DNA from 2 places in the Bradyrhizobium sp. MOS001 genome. Region 1 is predicted to be linked to the other one. Evidence: riboswitches for the same ligand, from Rfam matches in the RefSeq annotation. Region 1 holds a riboswitch; the other holds the start of a gene.
The links. A riboswitch is a leader RNA that binds a small molecule or an ion and turns the genes downstream of it on or off. The one in region 1 is predicted to bind glycine.

Region 1 (11,014 bases):
TGTGCAGGCCGTAGAGCTCGTCGCAGGGAAACTTCTCGAACAGCCCGTCCTTGATCATCGCGCGCGCGCCACCAAGGCCTTCCTCGGCCGGCTGGAAGATCAGGTGCACGGTGCCGTCGAAATTCCGGGTCTCGGCGAGGTAGCGCGCGGTGCCGAGCAGCATGGTGGTGTGGCCGTCATGGCCGCAGCCGTGGAAGCGGCCGGGGATTTTCGAACTCCATTTCAGATTGGTGTTCTCTTCCATCGGCAGTGCGTCCATGTCGGCGCGCAGGCCGATGCGTTTGCTGCCCGAACCGTTGCCCTTGATCACGCCGATCACGCCGGTGCCGCCGAGACCGCGGTGCACCTCGATGCCCCAGCTCTTCAGCTTGTCGGCGACGATGCCGGAGGTGCGCACTTCCTCGAAGCCGATCTCGGGATGGGCGTGGAGGTCGCGCCTGATAGCAGTGAGTTCGTCGGCAAAGCCGTCGATGCGGTCGATCGTGGGCATGTGTCCTGTCCGGTTAGCGTGATGGGGGCGTGAAAACGGGGCCGTTCGGCTTGATGCGGATGCCCGGCCGCAGGCGCGTCCAGGGCAGGGTGGCTGTGTCGGCCGGCATCGCGCCGGGCGCGGCGCAGATCATCAGCTTTTCCGCGATCGGCTCGAAATCGGCGCGGAAGTGCACCGAGCTCTTGTTGACCAGAATCTTCTGCGCGGTCGGCTCGATGCCGACATAGCGGTACATCGCCTGATCGGCGAGCTGCGCCTTGTGCGAGGAGACGACGACGCGGACATCCCCGATGCGCAGGCACGCGGAGGGACCCATCTCCATCTCGCGGCCACCGTAATAGGGGCCGGGCGCGATGAAGCGGCCGTCGGAGAGCTTTTCGACGATGAAGGTCTCGCGATAGGGCTCATCGCCGGGAATGCCGGACTTGCCGCCGAGCGACAGCGTCACGGTGGCGCCGACGCCGGCCGCATGCGCGGCCTTGGCAGAGGCCGGATCGTAGATCGCGCCGGTCGCGGCGCTCGCTTTGTTGCGCACCAGTGCGCGCAGCATGCCGGTGGTGTCGGAATCGCCGCCAGCGCCCGGATTGTCCTGGGTGTCTGCGATGATGATCGGCTTGCTCGCGCCCTTGGCGAGTTCCATCGCATGGCGCACGCCATCGTCGGGCGACCAGATTTTGCCGTCGAAATCGTCCTCGTGGCTTTCGATCAGTTTGACGATCGCATCGGCCGCGCGGTCGGCATCGGCCTGCGTCTTGCCATAGGCGAACACGCTCGGGCCGCAGTCGCGGAAGTCGGCGGCGGGGAAGCCGGGCGCGAAGGACAGCGTCGGAACGGCGTCGCTCTCCAGCGCGGCCAGTTTTTCGTAGATGCCCTTGGTGGGAAAGTCATTGGTGCATTGCCAGCTGATCGCGATCAGGAACGGCAATTGGCGAAACGACTTTGCAAAGCGCTGCTTCGTCTTCAGCAGCAGGGCGAGGTGCCTTGCGGAGGCGCGGCCGGTCTCGGCCATGTCGACATGCGGATAGGTGCGGTAGGCGATCAGCGCGTCCGCGTGTTCCATCATCTCGGGCGTGACGTTGGCGTGCAGGTCGAGGCTGGCAACGAGCGGGACGTCCTTGCCTATGACGCGGCGCACGCGAGCCAAGATCTCGCCTTCGCCGTCGTCGAGATGCTCGGTCACCATCGCGCCATGCAGATCGAGATAGACGGCATCGAGCGGGCCGGCGGCGGCGATACCGTCGACCATCACCTTCACGATACGCTCGAAGGCGTCCCTGGTGACATGCGCCGACGGACTTGCGCCGCAGGCGATCGTCGGAATGAGGTTCCAGCCATTCGCTTCGGCGCTGTCGACAAAGCCGGCGAGGCCGACATTGATGCGGCGCATCACCTTCAATACGTCGGCGCCTTCCGTCATGGCCGGCCAGCCGCCGCCATGCTGGAAGTCCGCGAAAGTCGCCTTCGTCGGGGCGAACGTGTTGGTCTCGTGCAGGAAGCCGCCGACGGCGATACGTGTCATTAATTCTGGTCCAGCGTTTGAAAGTGCGCGACGTTAGCCTTGTGCCTGCGGCGAGAGCAAGGTGGGACGCACTCGCGCTATGCATGGCCTTAAGCTGTTTTGGGAATACTTGCCGCGATCACCGTCATTGCGAGCGAAGCGAAGCAATCCAGACCGTCTCCGCAGAGGGACTCTGGATTGCTTCGCTCCGCTCGCAATGACGAGTGGACAAACCTAAGCCGTCGCCGCGACGCCTTCCGACACCGGTCGGAAGTTCGCAAAATCCCAGCCGCGGCCCGGTGCGGCCTCCAGCAGCGCCCTGGTGTAGGCTTCCTTTGGATGCGTCAGCACCTCGGCGGCCAGGCCCTGTTCGACGACACGGCCGTGCTGCATCACCACGACCTCGTCGCAGATCTGGGCTGCGACGCGCAGATCGTGGGTGATGAACAGGATGGCGATGCCGAGCCGGTTCTGGATCTCGTCGAGCAGTTCCAGCACCTGCGCCTGAACCGAGACGTCGAGTGCCGACACCGCTTCGTCCGCGACCAGCACGTCGGGGTCGAGCGCGAGTGCACGCGCAATGGCGATGCGCTGGCGCTGACCGCCGGAGAACTGGTGCGGATAGCGCGTCACTGCGTCGGCGGGCAGGCCGACGAGCTCGAGCAGTTCGCGCGCCCGCTTCATCGCATCGGCATGCGAGGTGCCGTAATTGATCGGGCCTTCCGCGATGCTCTCGCCGACGGTAATGCGCGGGTTGAGCGAGCGATAGGGATCCTGGAACACGATCTGGATCTTCTGCCGGTGCGGCTGGAGCAGGCGGCGCGAGATGTCGGCGATCTCGCGGCCGGCAAGGCGCACGCCGCCGGAGGTCGGATCGATCAGGCGCACGATGCACCGTGCGACGGTGGACTTGCCCGAGCCGCTCTCGCCGACGATGCCGAGCGTGCGGCCCTTGCGCAGCGTCAGCGTGACCTTGTCGGCGGCGACGACCTCGCGGCCTTTGCCGAAGAAGGCGCGTTCCTTATAGACCTTGCCGAGCTCGTTGGCCTCCAGCACCACCGGCTCCTTGGTCTCGGGCCGCGCCGCGCGCGGCACCAGGCTCGGCACCGCAGAAAGCAAATTGCGGGTGTACTCCATGGTCGGGTTGCGCAGCACGGTCTCGAGCGGACCGGTCTCGACCAGCCGGCCCTGCCGCATCACAGCGACGCGGTCGGCGATCTCGGCGACCACGCCCATGTCGTGGGTGATGAACAGGACGGCCGTGCCGTGATCGCGCTGGAGGTCGCGGATCAGCGTCAGGATCTGCTTCTGCGTGGTGACGTCGAGCGCGGTGGTCGGCTCGTCGGCGATGAGCAGCTTCGGCTCTAGCACCAGCGCCATCGCGATCATGATGCGCTGGCGCTGGCCGCCGGACAGGCGATGCGGATAGGAGGCAAAGATGCGCTCGACCTGGGGCAGGCGGACCTGCTCCATCATGTCGAGGATGCGCTTCTTCCGCGCCTTTGCGTCGAGATTGGTGTGGGCGCGCAGGACTTCGTCGATCTGGCGGCCGACCGGCACCACCGGATTGAGCGCGGTCATCGGCTCCTGGAAGATCATCGCCATCTGCGTCGCGCGGAGCTGGCGCAGGCGGCGATCGGTCGCGGTGAGAATCTCTTCGCTGACGAGCTTGACGCTGCCGCCGGTTGGAACCAGCGTGCCCTTCGGCAGCAGGCCCATCGTGGTGAGCGAGGTCACCGACTTGCCCGAGCCGCTTTCGCCGACGAGACACAGTGTCTCGCCCTTATGCACCTGGATCGAGATCCCGTCGATGATGTTTGCACCCTTCGGCTTCTTGCCGATGGAGACGACGAGGTTGTTGATGTCGAGAACTGGGTTGGTCATCACTTGATCCGTCATCACTTGCCCTCCCGCTGCTTCATGCGGGGATCGAGGGCGTCGCGGGCGGCGTCGCCGATCAGATTGATGCTGAGGATGGCGATCGAGAGCAGCAGGCCCGGCCAGAAGATCAGCGTCGGCTTGAGCTGAAAATACTGACGGCCCTCGGCCATGATGTTGCCCCAGGTCGGCGTCTCCGGCGAGATACCGGCGCCGAGGAAGGAGAGAATGGCCTCGGTCAGGATCGCGGAGGCGCAGACATAGGTGCCCTGGACGATCAGCGGCGCGATCGTGTTCGGCATCAGATGGCGCCACATGATCTTCGGCAGGCTGGAGCCGACCGAGATCGCAGCCTCGACGTAAGGTTCCTCGCGCGCGGACAGCACGACCGAGCGCACCAGGCGTGCCACGCGAGGTATTTCGGGGATGGTGATCGCGACCAGCACGGTCCAGATGCTGGCGCCGGACAGCGACACCACGGCGATCGCGAGCAGGATGCTCGGCATCGCCATGAGGCCGTCCATGACGCGCATCAGGACGGCATCGACCAGCTTGAAGAAGCCGGAGACCAGGCCGATCGCAAGGCCGATGACGATCGACAGGATCGCCGAGCCGATGCCGATCAGGAGCGAGATGCGGCCGCCATAGATCACGCGCGACAAGAGGTCACGGCCATAGGCGTCGGTGCCGAGCAGGAACTGCGCCGAGGCCGGCTTCAGCCGCTGCGAGGGCGCAAGCTGGACCGGATCGTGCGGCGCGATCAGCGGCGCCAGGATCGAGACCAGCACGATCAGCGCGAGCAAGATTGTGGCCGCCGCGATGATCGGCGTCGAGGTGAGGAATCCGAAACGCGGCCGCAGCGGCGACGTGATCGGAATGGACGACTGGGGAAGGCTATCGACGGACATTTTTGTTGTTATCCTTAGCCCTAGTACCGGATCCGGGGATCGAGCAGCGTGTAGGCGACGTCGATCAGGAGATTGACGACGACATAGATCAGCGACGTCAGCAGGATCATCGCCTGGATGACTGGGTAGTCGCGCGCCAACACCGCGTCCACCGTGAGGCGGCCGATGCCGGGGATGTTGAACACGCTCTCGGTGACGACGACGCCGGAGATCAGCAGCGCAAAGCCGGTGCCGATCACGGTGATGACGGGCACCGCGGCATTGCGCAGCGCATGGCGCATCATCACGGCGACCTCGTTGATGCCCTTGGCGCGGGCGGTGCGGACGTAGTCCTCTCCGAGCACGTCGAGCATCGCCGCACGCGTCATGCGCGCGATCAGCGCAATGTAGATGAAGGAGAGCGCGCAGGTCGGCAGGATGATGCGCTCGAAGAACGGTCCAAAGCCGTTGAAGATGCTGCGGAAGCCCTGCACCGGCACCCAGCGCAGGTCGATCGCGAAGACCTCGATCAGGAGATAGCCGACCACGAACACCGGCACGGAGAAGCCGAGCACGGAGAGGCCCATCACGAAACGGTCGATCCAGGTGCCGTGCTTCCACGCCGCGATGACGCCCAGGGGCACGGCGACGATCACAGCGAGAATGATCGTCGAGAGCGCGATCGAGATCGACGGCTCGACGCGCTGGCTGATCATCTTCATGACTGGCAGGTTGGAGATCAGCGACGTCCCGAGATCGCCGTGCAGCAGCTTGTTCACCCAGGTGATGAATTGCACGATCAGCGGCTCGTTGAGGCCGAGCGAGTCGCGGATGCGTTCCAGCCGTTCCGGCGTCGCGTTATCGCCGGCGAGAATGGCGGCGGGATCACCCGGCGTCAGCCGCAGCAGCAGGAAGACGAACAGCGCGACGACGCCCATCACGGGCACCGCGGCCAGAACGCGGCGAATGAGATAACCTAGCATGCACCTATCTCCGGCTGCGGAACTTGTGGGGCCGAGAGGCCCCCGTGGAATCGGTTCTGTCTATCATGCACGCCTGTCACTCGGGCTGGAAAGCCGGCCGGAGAAGCCGACCTTTCGGGGCAAATTGTGTGCCAAGGGCAGGGCGGTCGCAAGAGGCCGCCGAGCCTCCGATATCGGCCACTCAGGATGCATGGCGGAACTCGCGCTCAACCCTGAGTGAGGGTGCGGTCGGCGGTGCGTTGAGCCCGCGCCAGCCGTCGATGGTCCCGGCAATCATCTGCGCGGTCGCCGCCGACAAGGTCCAGCCGAGATGGCCGTGGCCGGTGTTGAAGAACACGCCCGGCATGCGTCCTGCGCGCACCACGGGCATCATGTTCGGCATCATCGGCCGCAGCCCGGCCCAGGGCACGACCTTGGACGTTTCGACGCCGGGGAAGTTGCTGCGCACCCAGTCGACCAGCGGCTGCACGCGGTCGGCGCGGATGTCGCGGTTGAAGTCGTTGAATTCGGCGGTGCCTGCGACGCGGAAACGATCGGCGCCGAGCCGGCTGGTGACGATCTTGGCGGCTTCGTCGAGCAGGCTCACGGTCGGCGTCGCATTGCGGCTTGCGGCAGTGTCGAGCTGAACGGTGATCGAATAGCCCTTCACCGGATAGACGTTGACGCGCTCGTCGAGGAGGGCGGCGAAGTGGCGGCTGGCCACACCGGCGCAGACCACGACGCCATCAGCCTTCAGCATGCCGCGCGCGGATGCGACAGTGTCACTGGCCGAAAGATCAGCCCAGCCGATGACAAAGCCGCCACCTGCCTGGGCAATGGAATCGATGTTGGCTTCGTGGATAAAGGTCGCGCCGCGCCGCTTGCAGGCTTCCGCAAGTCCGCGCGTGAACTTGTGGATATCGCCGGTCGCATCCGACGGCGTGTAGAAGCCGCCAAAATAGTCCTTGCGCAGCGTCGGCTCGATGGCGCGGATCTCCTCCGGCGTCACCGGGCGGCGATCGAGCCCGCCTTCCTTCAATAGCGCATTGACCTGCAGGCCGGATTCAAAACCCTTCTTGTCGTGATAGATGTGCAGGATGCCGCGGCGTTCGAGATCGAAGTCGATGCCTTCGCGCTCCGCGATCTCGAACAGATGCTTGCGGGCTTCGATCGCGAGCCGGGTGGTCTGGACCGTGTTGGCGCGGTAGTTGCCGATATTGGCGACGAACTCGCTCATCCACGAATATTTGTGCCAGTTCGGCCGCGGGTTCATCAGCAGCGGCGCATCGCGCCGGAACATCCAGCGCAGGCCTTTCAGGATCGTGGCGGTGCTGTTCCAGACTTCGGCATTGCTGGCGGAGAGCTGTCCGCCATTGGCGAAGGACGTCTCCATCGCGGCGTAGCGGTGCTTGTCGAGCACCGTCACCTTGTATCCGCGTTCGAGCAGGGCATAGGCGGTCGTTACGCCGGTGATGCCGGCGCCGATGATGGCGATATGGGTCATAGCAGGTTCGGGGCTCCCGTGAGTTAGAGTCGGCTAACCGCCGGCCAAAGGCCGTTGGCGGCGCCCCATCTGTCACGGTTACCTGAGAGCTTGATCCGTTGCGGACCTCGGCGAGGTCAGCTCCGGACTATCCCCTTCGGTGGACGTCACGACCACATTGGCCGTGCCGCCTCTCTCCAGATCGTCCTGACGATACGGTCCTTTTGCCTGAGAGTTTCCGGGGCGGTTGCTCCGTCGGCGCCGCAACGAAAGCCTGAACTCTCGTTGCGATCTCTCCCGCATCGTCGCGTGGACAATCGAGCAGTACGATGCGCCTCATTTTTAGACAAGGCTAAATTTAAACCGCGACTGCCAACGCATTGTGCAGTGCGAAGGCTGCGTCGTCAGTCGAGCGTCGCCAGCAAGCCGGCCATCAGGCGCCCGCGTTCAACCAGGCTCTCGACCTCGATGAACTCCTCGAGCGTGTGGCCGTTGCCGCCGCGCACGCCGAGGCCGTCGAGCGTCGGGATGCCCATCGCACCGGTAAAGTTGCCGTCGGAGCCGCCGCCAGAGCTCGCATGCGGCAGATCGGTGCCGAGCGACTTGGCGATGCCGCGCGCCTTTTCATAAAGCGCCATGGTGCCGGCATCGGGCTCCCATACGGGGCGCGTGACGCCGCGCGTCACCTTGAACGTGACATCATTGGACGTGCCCGACAGCGCCAGCATCCGCTCGACGCCGCGGTCGAGATCGGCCTGGCGCTTGGCCATGGACAGCGCCTCGCCGGTGGCGGTCGTGGCAACGCAATTGACCCATTGTCCGCCGTGCACGACGCCGACCGAGAAGGTGCAGTCCTCCGTCGTCATCGCGTCGATGGCGAGGATCTGCCGCGCCATCTCGCGGATCGCCGAGCGTCCGGCCGACAATGTTGCGCCGGCATGGCTCGGTCGGCCCGTCGCTTCCAGATTGAAACGCGCGATGGCGTAACGTCCGGTGGTGACACCGTTGTCGGCGCGGCCCGGTTCGGGCACCAGCACATATTTGTTGCGCGCGGCTTCCGCTTCGATGATGTCCCGCGTCGAGGGCGTGCCGACTTCCTCGTCGGGCGTAAACAGCACGGTGATCGGCAGCGGCGTGGTGAAGGAAGCACGTGCCAGCTGGCGGATCGCTTCCAGCGAGAGATAGTTGCCGCCCTTCATGTCGTAGATGCCGGGGCCGTAGCACTTGTTGCCCTCGCGCCGCCATTTCAGCTTCTCGATGGTGCCGACCGGGTGGACGGTATCCATGTGGCCGGCGATCAGGATGCCCGGCTCGCCCTGTTTCGGATGCGGGAAGCGCGCGCGCATCACGCCGCCAAAGCCCTGTCGGCCGCTGATGCGTTCGATCGTCGCACCCATGATCGCCATATCCCGCGCTGCGATATCGAGCATGCGGTTGACGGCGCCCGCGTCCCAGGTCGGGCTCTCGCATTCCACCCAGGTGCGCAGGCCCTCAAGCATCGCCTCGGAATCGAAGGGAAGATTGGCTGGATTCATCTTAATGTCTCTCAAGCTTCGAAAGATGGAACGCGCATTGCATTGGCGCGGACGGGACTGGCGGAAAGCGTTGTAGAGCCAAACCGATCTTTGTGGAGCCCGTGGGCGCGCCGCTTGGGGCTGCAGCGAAACCGGATTGACGCGCTCAACACTGTCTGCAAGTCTCGAAAGACAAAGGCATCGCATGAGGTTAGTTCGCCTAAAGAACGAACCGAATGCTCAACCAATAACCTGCCTTTGAACAGTTTCACGTCAGGAGAAACTTTTATGTTGAGCTTGATGCGCCGGGGGCGTCGCGCGTTCGCCTCCACACTTGCGCTATCGGTCGTTGCGCTTTCGACGGCGATGGCCTCGCCGGTACTTGCCGCCGCCAGCAAGACCATCACCGCGGTGATGCATTCGGATCTGCGCATCATCGATCCGATTTTCACCACCGCCTACATCACGCGTGACCATGGCTACATGGTCTACGACACGCTGATCGCGACGGACTCGAATTTCAAGATCCAGCCGCAGATGGCGGACTGGAAGATCTCCGACGACAAGCTCACCTACACCTTCACGCTGCGCGACGGCCTGAAGTGGCACGACGGTACGCCGGTGACGGCGGAAGACTGCGCCGCTTCGCTGAAGCGCTGGGCCGCGGTCGACGGCATGGGCCAGCAGATGATGCAGTTTACTGCGAGCATCGAGGCGACCGACCCCAAGACGATCACGCTGAAGCTGAAGGAGCCCTACGGCCTCGTGCTCGAATCCATCGGCAAGCCGTCCTCGCGCGTCGCCTTCATGATGCCGAAGCGTCTCGCCGAAACGCCGCCGGACAAGCAGATCCCCGAGCAGATCGGCTCCGGTCCGTTCAAGTTCGTGCAGGGTGAATTCCAGCCCGGCGTGAAGGCGGTGTACGTCAAGAACACCGACTACGTGCCGCGCAAGGAGGCGTCGAGCTGGACTGCCGGAGGCAAGGTGGTCAAGGTTGATCGCGTCGAATGGATCACCATGCCGGATGCGCAGACCGCAGTGAACGCGCTGCAATCGGGCGACATCGACTTCATGGAAGTGCCGCCGTGGGATCTGCTGCCCGTCCTTGAAGGCAATGCCGACCTCAAGACCGAGACGCTGAACAAGTTCGGCTACCAGACCCTTGGGCGCATGAACTTCCTCTATCCGCCCTTCGACAATCCGAAGATCCGCCGTGCCGCACTTCTGGCGATGAACCAGAAGGACGTGCTCGACGCGCTCGTCGGCAATCCCAAATACTACAAGATCTGCGGTGCGTTCTTCATCTGCGATACGCCGTTCGCGACCGACGTCGGCTCGGAATCGCTGGTCAAGGGCAACGGCATGGCGGAAGCCAAGAAGGCGCTCGCCGAGTCCGGCTATGACGGCACGCCCGTCGTGGTCATGGTGCCCGGCGACGTCGTGACGCTGAAGGCGCAGCCGACGGTCGCGGTGCAGTTGCTCCGCGAGGCCGGCTTCAAGGTCGACGCGCAGGCGACCGACTGGCAGACGGTGGTCAGCAGGCGCGCCAGCCAGAAGCCTCCGAAGGAGGGCGGCTGGAACATGTTCTTCACCAACTGGGTCAGCGCCGACGTGTCCAACCCGATCGCCAATCTGTCGATCGGCGGGCAGGGCAAGAAGGGCTGGTTCGGCTGGGCGGAAAACGCCAAGATCGAGAAGCTCAAGGACGACTTCGTCCGCGCCGCCTCGCTCGACGATCAGAAGAAGATCGCGACCGAGATCCAGAAGGAAGCCTATGACCAGGTGATTTACGTGCCGCTCGGCCAGTATCTGGCGCCGAGCGCGTGGCGGAAGTCGCTCACCGGCGTGCTCGACGGCCCGGCGACGCCGGTGTTCTGGAACATCGACAAGACCGAGTAAGGCGAGGGCGCGCCCGCGCGCCTTCCCCGAGCGTTACGCGGCGTCGCTGTCATCAGCGGCGCCGTTTTCGTTTGTCAGCCTCGCGTCAGCTTTTAACTCTTCCAGTGTCCAATCATTGCTATTTGTTTCTGACTTGAAATAGATGTGCGCAGTTCGCACATCACTTCCTTCCTGCATTTGAGTCCCGTGTCGATTGATTTTTCATTTCGGGCGATGGCCGAGCGGTCCGATCGCGCGCCGGCGCGATGGCGGCGGCCTTTCCTGCGCTGGCTCGACGGCGTCGAGACGGGTTGGGCCGTTCCGCTTCTCATTGTGTGCTTTGTCGCGCTCTGGACGGTCTATCTGGCCGTCGCCTATGCCGGCAGCGGCCTGATACCCTCGAGGCCTGGACGCTCGGGCGCCG
Region 2 (11,014 bases), on a different contig from region 1:
CTGGCTGATCTCGGGCTGGTAGGGCGTGTAGGCCGTGTACCAGGCCGGGTTCTCCAAAATGTTGCGCTGGATCACCGCGGGCAAAACCGTGCCGGAATAGCCCTGGCCGATCAGCGAGGTGAAGACCTGGTTCTCTCGCGCGAGCTCGGCCATGTGCGCGATCGCCTCGGTCTCGCTCAAGGGCTTGCCGAGGTCGAGCGGGGCGGTCTGCCGGATCGAGGCCGGCAGCGTCTCCGCCATCAGGGCGTCCACGCTCTTGGCGCCGACGGCCTCCAGCATTGCGGTGACGTCGCGCGCCGACGGGCCGATGTGGCGGCGAACGAAGGTGGCGGCGGTGTCGCCATTGGATTTGCGGTGCGCGGTCATCATGGGTCCTCGCTTTAGATTTCGCTGTCGCCGTCATGCCCCGCGAAGGCGGGGCATCCAGTAAACGCAGGCGTCACGGCTTGAGCCGAGAAGCCGCGGCGTACTGGATCACCCGCCCCAGTGCGCAGTGCGCACAAGGCGGGTGATGACACCGAATATGAGGTCAGAGTTCGCTTCATCTCACGCCGTATGTGCCTTGTAGGCGGCCTCATCCATGAGGCCGCCGAGCTCGCTCTTGTCGGCAATTCTGATCTTGAAGAACCACGCCTTGCCTTGCGCGTCCGAGTTCACCAGCGCCGGCTCGGCGGCGAGCGCGTCGTTGGTCTCGAGCACTTCGCCCGTAACAGGCGCGTAGACGTCGGAGGCGGCCTTCACCGACTCCACGACGGCGGCGGCTTCGGCCTTCTTCAGCGCACGGCCGGCTTTGGGCAGCTCGACGAACACGACGTCGCCGAGCTGGGACTGCGCGTAGTCGGTGATGCCGACGGTGGCGACGTCGCCGTCGATGGCCAGCCATTCGTGGTCGGAGGTGTACAGCGTCGTGGTCATTGTCTTGTCCTCAGCGTTTGTAGGTGTTTTTCACGAAAGGCATGGCGGCGACCGTGAGCGGCAGCCGCTGGCCGCGCACCTCGGCGAACAGTTTTGTATCGAGCGCGCTCGATGCCGTGGGCACGTAGCCCATCGCGACCGGCGCATTCAGGCTCGGGCCGAAGCCGCCCGAGGTGACCTTTCCGATCGGCTCGCCGCCGGCGTCATCCGCAAACAGCAGCGCGCCCTCGCGCACCGGCGCGCGGCCTTCCGTACGCAGGCCGACGCGGCGGCGGCTTGCGCCGTTATCGAAATGAGCGAGGATCGCATCAGTGCCGGGAAAGCCGCCGGTGCGCGCGCCGCCGCTGCGGCGACTCTTCTGCACCGACCATTCCAGCGCGGCCTCGACCGGCGTGGTGGCGGTGTCGATGTCGTGGCCGTAGAGGCAGAGCCCGGCTTCCAGCCGCAGGCTGTCGCGGGCCCCTAAGCCGATCGGCATCACATCGGGATTGTCCAGCAGCGTTTTGGCGAGGCGCTCGGCATCGGCCGCGGGGACCGAAATCTCGAACCCGTCCTCGCCGGTGTAGCCGGAGCGCGAGACGAAGCAGTCGAGGCCGGCGACCTTGTGCGGGCCGGCATCCATGAACTTCATGGCGGGCGCCTCTGCACACAATTTCGCCAGCACCGCTTCCGCCTTCGGGCCCTGCAGCGCGATCAGGGCGCGGTCTTGAAGCGAATCGATGATGCAGTCGTCCGAGAGATGCGCGCGCAGATGCGCCTCGTCCGCTTCCTTGCAGGCGGCGTTGACGACCAGGAACAGGTGATCGCCGAAATTGGCGACCATCAGATCGTCGAGAATGCCGCCGTCCGGATTGGTGAACTGGGCATAGCGCTGCCGTCCCGGGGCGATCGCCACGATATCCTGCGGCACCAGCCGTTCCAGCGCGCGGGCGGCGTCCTCGACCTTGCCCGACTTCGGCCGGAGCGCGAGCTGGCCCATATGGGAGACGTCGAACAGGCCGGCGGAGGAACGGGTATGGAGGTGCTCTTTCAGGACGCCCGCGGGGTACTGAACGGGCATGTCATAGCCCGCGAACGGCACCATCTTGCCGCCGAGGGAGACATGAAGCCCGTGAAGGGGCGTACGTTTGAGGGAATCTTGGTCGTGGCGCGCAAGCATTACGGGGCCCTCGGCGGTTCCCCGGGGACGATTCCCCGATGGACACCAGTCGAAGCCCCATCTGTCGCTGTGCCTGAGAGTATTATCCCGTCGGCGGACGCAGTCCGGGCCAACCCTTATGAAAAGGTATTTGCCCGTCGGCGCCTCTTTCCAGATGTCGTCAAAGCCACGCGGTCCTTTTGCCTGAGAGTTTCCGGGGCGGTTGCTCCTTCGGCGCCGGCACCAAAGCCGGTCTCTCCCGACGTGGCCGTACGATACAGATGGGTACAGACCACAGGCCGGCCAAGCCTGTCAACGCGCACCTGGCGGCTTTCAACGGGATTGCAAACGGGATTGCGCGCCTGCGGCAACTCACTGATCTCCTTGCACAGTTTCTGGACAGCGCAGCTGGCCTTGTCTAAAAGCGCTTTGACCCGCAGATATCAGCCCAAATGCCCGGTTTGGATGGCGTATCGCGGGTCCAAGCACACCCGATTGGATGAACATGAGCGGCGTCAACGAGATCAGGTCGACCTTTCTGAACTTCTTTGCCGAGAACGGCCACGAGATCGTGTCGTCCTCGCCATTGGTGCCGCGCAACGATCCCACGCTGATGTTCACCAATGCCGGCATGGTGCAGTTCAAGAACGTCTTCACCGGCGTCGAGAAGCGGCCCTATCAGCGCGCCACCACGTCGCAGAAATGCGTGCGCGCCGGCGGCAAGCACAACGACCTCGACAATGTCGGCTACACCGCGCGCCATCTCACCTTCTTCGAGATGCTCGGCAATTTCTCGTTCGGCGACTATTTCAAGGAGCGCGCGATCGAGCTGGCCTGGACCCTGATCACGCGGGAGTTCGGGCTCAAGAAGGACAAGCTGCTCGTCACCGTCTACCACACCGACGACGAGGCGGCCGGGCTGTGGAAGAAGATCGCGGGCTTCTCCGACGACCGCATCATCCGCATCCCGACCTCGGACAATTTCTGGGCGATGGGCGACACCGGGCCGTGCGGCCCGTGCTCGGAGATCTTCATCGACCGCGGCGACCACATCTGGGGCGGACCTCCGGGCTCGCCGGAAGAGGATGGCGATCGCTTCCTCGAATTCTGGAATCTCGTGTTCATGCAATACGAGCAGGTGACGAAGGAGGAGCGCGTGGATCTGCCGCGTCCCTCGATCGACACCGGCATGGGGCTGGAGCGCATGGCCAGCATCATGCAGGGCGTCGACAGCGTGTTCGAGACCGATCTGTTCCGCCATCTGATCGATGCGACGTCGTCGGCGCTCGGCGCCGGGCCGAATGAGCAGACCGTGGCCTCGTTCCGCGTCATTGCCGACCATTTGCGTTCCTCGGCCTTCCTGGTCGCGGATGGCGTGCTGCCCTCCAACGAGGGCCGCGGCTATGTGCTGCGCCGGATCATGCGCCGCGCGATGCGCCATGCGCAGCTGCTGGGTGCCAAAGAGCCGCTGATGCATCGCCTGGTCTGGGCGCTGGTCCGCGAGATGGGCCAGGCCTATCCCGACCTGATGCGCGCGGAGAATCTGATCGAGGAAACGCTGCGGCTGGAAGAGACCCGCTTCCGCAAGACGCTGGTGCGCGGCCTTGCCATCCTCGACGAGAAGAGCGCGTCCCTGAAGAAGGGCGACATGTTTGACGGCGACGTCGCCTTCACGCTGTACGACACCTACGGTTTCCCGCTCGACCTGACCCAGGACGCACTGAAATCGCGCGGCATCGGCGTCGACCAGGCCTCCTTCACCGACGCGATGGAGCGCCAGAAGGCCAAGGCGCGCGAGTCCTGGAAGGGTTCGGGCGAGGCGGCTTCCGAAGCGATCTGGTTCCCGCTGCGCGAGAAGCTCGGGGCCACCGAATTCCTCGGCTATGAGACCGAGAGTGCCGAAGGCGTGGTCTCCGCGCTGGTGAAGGACGGCCAGGAAACCGCGAGCCTCAAGGCCGGCGAGACCGGCGCGATCGTGCTCAACCAGACGCCGTTCTACGCGGAATCAGGCGGTCAGGTCGGCGACACCGGCGTGCTCAGCGGCGAGGGCGGCATCAAGTTCCGCGTCACCGACACGCAGAAGAAGCTCGGCGATCTCTTCGTTCACGTCGGCACCGTGGAGAGCGGCGAGCTGAAGCTCGGCACCGCGCTGCAGCTCGAGGTCGATCACGGCAGGCGTTCCTCGATCCGCGCGCACCATTCGGCAACGCATCTCATCCACGAGGCGCTGCGCCAGGTGCTCGGCGACCACATCGCCCAGCGCGGCTCGATGGTCGCGCCGGATCGTTTGCGTTTCGACTTCGTGCATCCGAAGCCGATCACGGCGGAAGAGCTTGCCCGCGTCGAGGACATCGCCAACGACGTGGTGCTGGAGAACGACGAAGTCACGACACGCGTGATGGGAGTCGATGAAGCGCGCGAGGCCGGCGCGCGCGCGCTGTTCGGCGAAAAGTATGGCGACGAGGTCCGCGTCGTCTCGATGGGCCGGACCGCGCGGGAGCGCGGCACCAACGCGCTCGGCTGGTCCGTCGAGCTCTGCGGCGGCACCCATGTGAAGCGCACCGGCGACATCGGCCTGATCACGCTGACCGGCGAGAGCGCGGTCGCCTCCGGCGTGCGCCGCATCGAGGCGCTGACCGGCAACTACGCGCGCAGGCACGCCAACGAGACCATGGCGCTGGCGAAGACCGCGGCCAACGAGCTGCGCACCTCGATCGACGACGTCCCGGCGCGCATCACAGCCCTGATGGAGGAGCGCAAGAAGCTCGAGCGCGAGCTCTCCGACGCCCGCAAGAAGCTCGCGATGGGCGGCGGTACATCCGTCGGGAACGGCGCAGCCGCAGGCGTGCGCGAGGTCGGCGACGTCAAGCTGATGGCGCGCGCGGTCGAGGGCATCGAGATGAAGGATCTCAAGAGCCTTGCGGACGACGGCAAGAAGCAGATCGGCTCCGGCGTGGTCGCCATCGTCGGCGTCACCGAGGACGGCAAGGCCGGGATCGTGGTCGGCGTCACCGCCGATCTCACCGCGCGCTTCAATGCCGTGAACCTGGTGCGCGTCGCCTCCGAGGCGCTCGGCGGCAAGGGCGGCGGCGGCCGGCCCGACATGGCGCAGGCTGGCGGTCCCGATGGCGCCAAGGCGCCCGAGGCGCTCGCGGCGATCGAAAAAGCGATGGCAGGCGCGTAAACGGCCATGCGCCTCGTTCCGCGAGGACGTGGCTCGGCCGATCCCAACCTAAGGGATCGCCTGTACGAATTGCTGGAGCACGATCCGCTCGCCTACTCGATCGGGTCGCGCTTCATCCAGGTGATCATCAGCGTCATCGTGCTCGACGTGGTCGCGATGATCCTCGCCTCGGTGCCGGAGCTCGACGCGCGGTTCGACACGCTGTTCAGCGCGGTCGCCGTCCTCGCCGTCATCGTGTTCGCGCTCGAATATCTGGCGCGGCTGTGGACCGTGGCGGGGCACACCCAGCGCAACGGCTCCGCGCTGTCCGACCGGCTCTCTTATGCCTTCTCCGCGCTCGGTATCATCGACCTCATGGCGTTCCTGCCGGCCGCGATCGTGCTGGCCACCGGCCGGCACGCGACGCTGGCTGGGCTCGGCGTGCTGCCGTTCTTCAAGCTGATCCGTTATTCGCCGGCGATGCGCTCGCTGCTCGCGGCCATCCATGCCGAGCGGCGTGCGCTGATCGGCTGCATCGTCATCCTGATCGGCGTGGTACTGACCTTCGCCTCGCTGCTCTACGCCATCGAGCGTGATGTGCAGCCCAGCAAGCTCGGCACCATTCCGGACGCGATGTGGTGGGCAATCGTGACGCTCGGCACCGTCGGCTATGGCGACGTCGTGCCGGTGACGCCGCTCGGCAAATTCATCTCGGTGTTCGCGATCATCTCAGGCTTTGCCATGATCGCGCTGCCGGTCGCGATCATCTCAACCGCCTTCGCCGAGGAGGTAAGGCGGCGCGATTTCGTGGTGACCTGGGGCATGCTGGCGCGGGTGCCGCTGTTCTCGCATCTTTCGGCCGCGGAGATCGCCGACATCATGCGGTTGCTCCGGGCCCGCACCATCGAGCAGGGCGAAATATTGGTGCGCCGTGGCGATACCGCCTCGTCGATGTATTTCATCACTGCCGGCGAGGTCGAGATCACGCTGCCGAGCCAGCAGGTGCGGCTCGCCGACGGCACGTTCTTCGGCGAGATCGCGCTGCTGCACAAGACCAAACGCAGCGGCACGGTGACCGCGACACGCAAGACGCGGCTGCTCGTGCTCGACGCCCAGGATTTTCACGCGCTGATCGAGCGCATGCCGACGCTCGCCGCCCACGTCCACCAGACCGCGAAGGCACGGCTCGAGGAGACCGGCGATCTTGCGGCGGCAGAATTGGCGCAGGCGGAGCGCGACGACACCGACCGCTGAGCGGTCAGCCCTTCTTCAGGAAAATGTAGTCGGCCGAGTAGGGTGCGCTTTTGAACTCGCCGGCCTTGTCGCAAGAACCCTCGAGCTTGCCGCCGTGGGTGTTGATGCGCTGGACCGTGGTGACTGGCGTCAGGATGCCGCTGCCGCGGCGGGAGGCGACCTCCAGCTTGAGCCAGGGGATATCGGCGGCGGTTGCGCCCGGCGCGTTGCCGATGGCCTTGCCGGCCACGGCGCTGCCGTCGGCGAGTTCCCAGTTCGGGCCGGCATAGTGGCGGCCGACGGTCTTGCCCTCGGCGAGCAGCGTCGCCACCGGCTCGCGGAAGGCCCAGGCAAGCTTGCCGTCGGCGGCTGCCTTGCAGTCATAGACCTGCGCGCCTTCGGCATGGACGCCGAGCACGACGGTCTCGCCGGGGGCGGCGATGGCGTCGGGGAGCGGCTCCGCGGCTGCGGCGGGCCCGGCCACGGCCGCGAGCAGCAGGCAGGGGACGGCGAACTTGACGATGGACATGGGTGGCCTCCGCGCAACGGTGTTAAAATGAAAGGGCCGCGCCCAGGCGCGGCCCTTAATGATGTCTAACCCCGATCAGACGAAAATAATGCGCGGGCTTACGCCAACGCTTTCGTGAGGTTCTCCGCGACCTTGTCCAGGAAGCCGGTGGTCGAGAGCCAGCGCTGGTCGGCACCGACCAGGAGCGCGAGGTCCTTGGTCATGTAGCCTTCCTCGACGGTGTCGACGCAGACCTTCTCCAGGGTGCTCGCGAACTTGGCGAGCTCGGCATTGTTGTCGAGCTTGGCGCGATGCGACAGGCCGCGGGTCCAGGCGAAGATCGACGCGATCGAGTTGGTCGAGGTCTCCTTGCCCTTCTGGTGCTCGCGGTAGTGGCGGGTCACCGTGCCGTGGGCCGCTTCGGCTTCCACGGTCTTGCCGTCAGGGGTGAGCAGCACCGAGGTCATCAGGCCGAGCGAGCCGTAGCCCTGCGCGACCGTGTCGGACTGCACGTCGCCGTCGTAGTTCTTACAGGCCCAGACATAGCCGCCGGACCATTTCAGCGCCGACGCCACCATGTCGTCGATCAGGCGGTGCTCGTAGGTCAGGCCCTTGGCCTCGAATTCCTTCTTGAACTCGCGGTCGTAGATGTCCTGGAAGATATCCTTGAAGCGGCCGTCATAGACCTTGAGGATGGTGTTCTTGGTCGAGAGGTAGACCGGGTAGTTGCGCAGCAGGCCGTAGTTCAGCGAGGCGCGTGCGAAGTCGATGATGGAGTCGTCGAGATTGTACATCTGCATCGCGACGCCGGACCCCGGGGTCTTGAACACTTCCTTCTCGATGACGGTGCCGTCCTCGCCGACGAACTTCATCGTCAGCGTGCCCTTGCCGGGGAACTTGATGTCGGTGGCGCGGTACTGGTCGCCATAGGCGTGGCGGCCGATGATAATCGGCTTGGTCCAGCCGGGAACCAGGCGCGGCACGTTCTTGCAGATGATCGGCTCGCGGAAGATCACGCCGCCGAGGATGTTGCGGATGGTGCCGTTCGGCGACTTCCACATCTGCTTGAGGTTGAACTCCTTCACCCGGGCCTCGTCCGGGGTGATGGTGGCGCACTTGACGCCGACGCCGACCTTCTTGATGGCTTCGGCGGCGTCGATGGTGACCTGATCGTTGGTCTCGTCGCGGTACTCCATGCCCAGGTCGAAATACAGCAGCTCGACATCAAGGTACGGGTTGATCAGCTTGTCCTTGATGTACTGCCAGATGATCCGGGTCATCTCGTCGCCATCGAGTTCGACGACGGGGTTGGACACCTTGATTTTTGCCATGATCGGGGAAGCCTCTTGGGAACGGCGCTTTGGCGCGCCACGGGAATATCCGCCGCCTCTTAGCACCGGACTGCAGCGGGCGAAAGCCAAGGGATTATGCACTTTTAGCTCATCCAGCTTGCCCAGATGGGGGGCGGGGCGGGCCCTGCCGCGGGGGCGGGCCTCAGGCTTCAGAAGAGATTCAAAAGTCGAATCCAACCCGTTATTTCCCTTGAGAATTTTGTCAGGACAGGCAAACGACAGGCGAACGGGCAGCCGGCCCCAACGGATCGGGCAGACCGGCTTTGAATCAATTCCTGAAGAGCGCCTTGCCAAGGCCTTGAGAACCAGTGTGAAAGCGAAGCGAGATGTCGGGGACTGACAAGAGCAAGGCGGGCCTTTCCCTCGACGGTCCCATCGTGATCCTGGTCGAGCCGCAGCTTGGCGAAAACATCGGCATGGCCGCGCGCGCCATGGGCAATTTTGCGCTCAGCCGATTGCGCATCGTCAATCCCCGCGACGGCTGGCCCAACATCGCCGCCCAGCGCGCCGCGGCCGGCGCCGACTATATTCTGGAAAAGGTCGAATTGTTCGACACGGTCGGCGAGGCGGTCGCCGATCTCGACCTGCTGTTCGCCACCACGGCGCGTCCCCATGACCAGGCCAAGCCGGTGGTGGGGCCCGAGGCAGCCGCGGCCGAGATCTCGGGTCACGTCGCGACCGGGGGCAAGGCGGGCATCCTGTTCGGCCGCGAGCGCTGGGGGCTGACCAACGAGGAGGTCGGGCTCTCCAACCGCATCATCACCTTCCCGGTCAATCCGGGCTTTGCCTCGCTCAACCTCGCGCAGGCCGTGCTGCTGGTCGGCTATGAATGGTTCAAGCGGGCAACATCAGGCGAGCTGCCGCACAGCATGCCGGAGCGCTCCGAGCGCGCCTCGCAGCACCAGATGCAGGCCTTCTTCGACAACCTCATCCGCGAGCTCGACCGGGTCGAATTCCTCCGCCCGGCCGAGAAGCGCGACACCATGCTGGTCAACCTGCGCAACATCTTCAGCCGGATGGAGCCGACCAAGCAGGACATGCACACCCTGCATGGTGTGGTGATGGCGATCGCGGAAGGACGCAAGGGCCCGGCCAAGGGCGGCGTGCTCGACGGCGAGCAGGCCACGCGCCTGCGCGCGTTGCTGGCCGAGCACGGCCAGGGCGGCGGCGTACCCGACAGCGGATCGACCGTGCGCGGCCTCGCCCGCCTGCTCCGCCGCAACCCGACCGATGCCGAGCGCCTGCTCTGGCAGGCCCTGACCCGCGACCGCCGCTTCGCAGGAGGGTTCAAGCGCCAGACCCCGGTCGGCCGCCACATCCCGGATTTCGTCTCGTTCTCGCACCGGATCGCGATCGAACTGGTCAATCCGCACGAGAGCGAGACCATCGTCGCCGACCGCACCGCGCGGAAAGCGTGGCTGGAAGCGCGGGATTATCGGGTGATCGAGATGCGGGCCGCGGATGTGGAGCGCGATCTGGAAGCGGAGGCGGCACGGCTGCAGGCGATGATGTCGCAATCCACATAGCTTCGGGCCAGCCCGAGCCGCAGTTTGCGAACGCCGCAACCGAGGGCTGTGCAGCAGCGAGATCGGTTGCTATGACATTCCCCGCAGATTCAACCGGGGGCCCCATGATTGGAATGACAAGCCGCGCAATTGTTTGCGCGGCGATTTGTTTGGCCGCTCTTCTGTTTGTCTCTCCCGCGATTGCAGATCCCGCCTCGGACTGGAAATGCAATGCGATCACGGAAATCCCGGTCGACGAGCGGATCGCTGCCTGCACGTCTGTGCTGGAAGCTGGGAAATTCGGTCAGCAGGGCACCATCAGGGCCCGGCTCAGTCGTGCCGGAGCCTATAATAAGAAGGGCGCATTCGAGCTCGCGGTTGCCGACTACAGCGAACTGATCAGGCTCTATCCCCGGAATATGCACGCCTACTACAATCGCGCATACTCACACTATCAATTGGAAGAGTTCGACCGCGCGATTGCCGACTACGGCGAGGTCATCGGGTTGAACCCCAAAGATCAGCGCGCTTACTGCAGTCGCGCGGTGTCCCACTCGAAGAAGGGAGATCTCGACCTCGCTATTGCCGACTATACGAGAGCGATTGAATTGAAGCTTGATCAGTCTGTGGCTGCCAGCGGAGCTTACTCTTATGGTGGCGATCTGGCTCCAACGGCTCCCGGCCCGTCCGCTCAGTTCAATCCATTGCACATGGCGGCTTATCTGGCGCGCGGCGTTGCCAAGGGCAAAAAAGGCAATATCGACGGCGCAATCTCGGATTATGAGGGGGCGCTCGCGCTCGATCCAGGGTATCCGCCTGCGTACGTCTATCGTGCAGGCGCGTATCGGGCCAAGCAAGATCTTGCGCGCGCAATGGATGATTGCGACCGCGCGGTGGCCTTCGGGCCCAAGGACCCCAACTCGTATCTGTGCCGCAGCTTCACTTATCCGGCGATGGGGGATCCGCAGCGCGCCGTTACGGCATGCGATCTCGCGATCGAGCGTGCCCCGAAGGCGGCGAGCCCCTATCGTTCATGTGCCATGGCACACTTGCAGGCCGGCTCGCCTGGGGAGGCTATCACCTACCTCGATCGGTCAAGGGAGCTTGATCCCAGGGAGCCCTATGCCACGATCTGGCGCGAGATCGCGGGTCGGCGCGGCAATGTGCCGAGTACGCTGTCGGAGGCGACCGCCAAGCTGG

Region 2: another riboswitch for glycine. It lies ahead of gcvT (glycine cleavage system aminomethyltransferase GcvT); the one in region 1 lies ahead of CT676_RS39465 (D-amino acid dehydrogenase).

Annotation. Positions count from the first base shown of each region.
Region 1 is NZ_SPVJ01000063.1:21,915-32,928, forward strand. It holds gene CT676_RS39440 (M20 aminoacylase family protein) at 1-490, opposite strand, end outside; gene CT676_RS39445 (M81 family metallopeptidase) at 504-2,009, opposite strand; gene CT676_RS39450 (ABC transporter ATP-binding protein) at 2,223-3,872, opposite strand; gene CT676_RS39455 (ABC transporter permease) at 3,887-4,774, opposite strand; gene CT676_RS39460 (ABC transporter permease) at 4,795-5,736, opposite strand; gene CT676_RS39465 (D-amino acid dehydrogenase) at 5,918-7,219, opposite strand; glycine riboswitch at 7,287-7,401, opposite strand; glycine riboswitch at 7,405-7,508, opposite strand; gene CT676_RS39470 (M20/M25/M40 family metallo-hydrolase) at 7,603-8,733, opposite strand; gene CT676_RS39475 (ABC transporter substrate-binding protein) at 9,001-10,611, shown strand; partial or broken gene CT676_RS39480 (glycosyltransferase family 39 protein) at 10,825-11,014, shown strand, end outside.
Region 2 is NZ_SPVJ01000019.1:9,736-20,749, forward strand. It holds gene gcvP (aminomethyl-transferring glycine dehydrogenase) at 1-366, opposite strand, end outside; gene gcvH (glycine cleavage system protein GcvH) at 547-915, opposite strand; gene gcvT (glycine cleavage system aminomethyltransferase GcvT) at 926-2,074, opposite strand; glycine riboswitch at 2,237-2,325, opposite strand; gene alaS (alanine--tRNA ligase) at 2,559-5,237, shown strand; gene CT676_RS22750 (cyclic nucleotide-gated ion channel) at 5,244-6,470, shown strand; gene CT676_RS22755 (DUF3455 domain-containing protein) at 6,475-6,978, opposite strand; gene CT676_RS22760 (NADP-dependent isocitrate dehydrogenase) at 7,077-8,288, opposite strand; gene CT676_RS22765 (TrmJ/YjtD family RNA methyltransferase) at 8,636-9,835, shown strand; gene CT676_RS22770 (tetratricopeptide repeat protein) at 9,985-11,014, shown strand, end outside.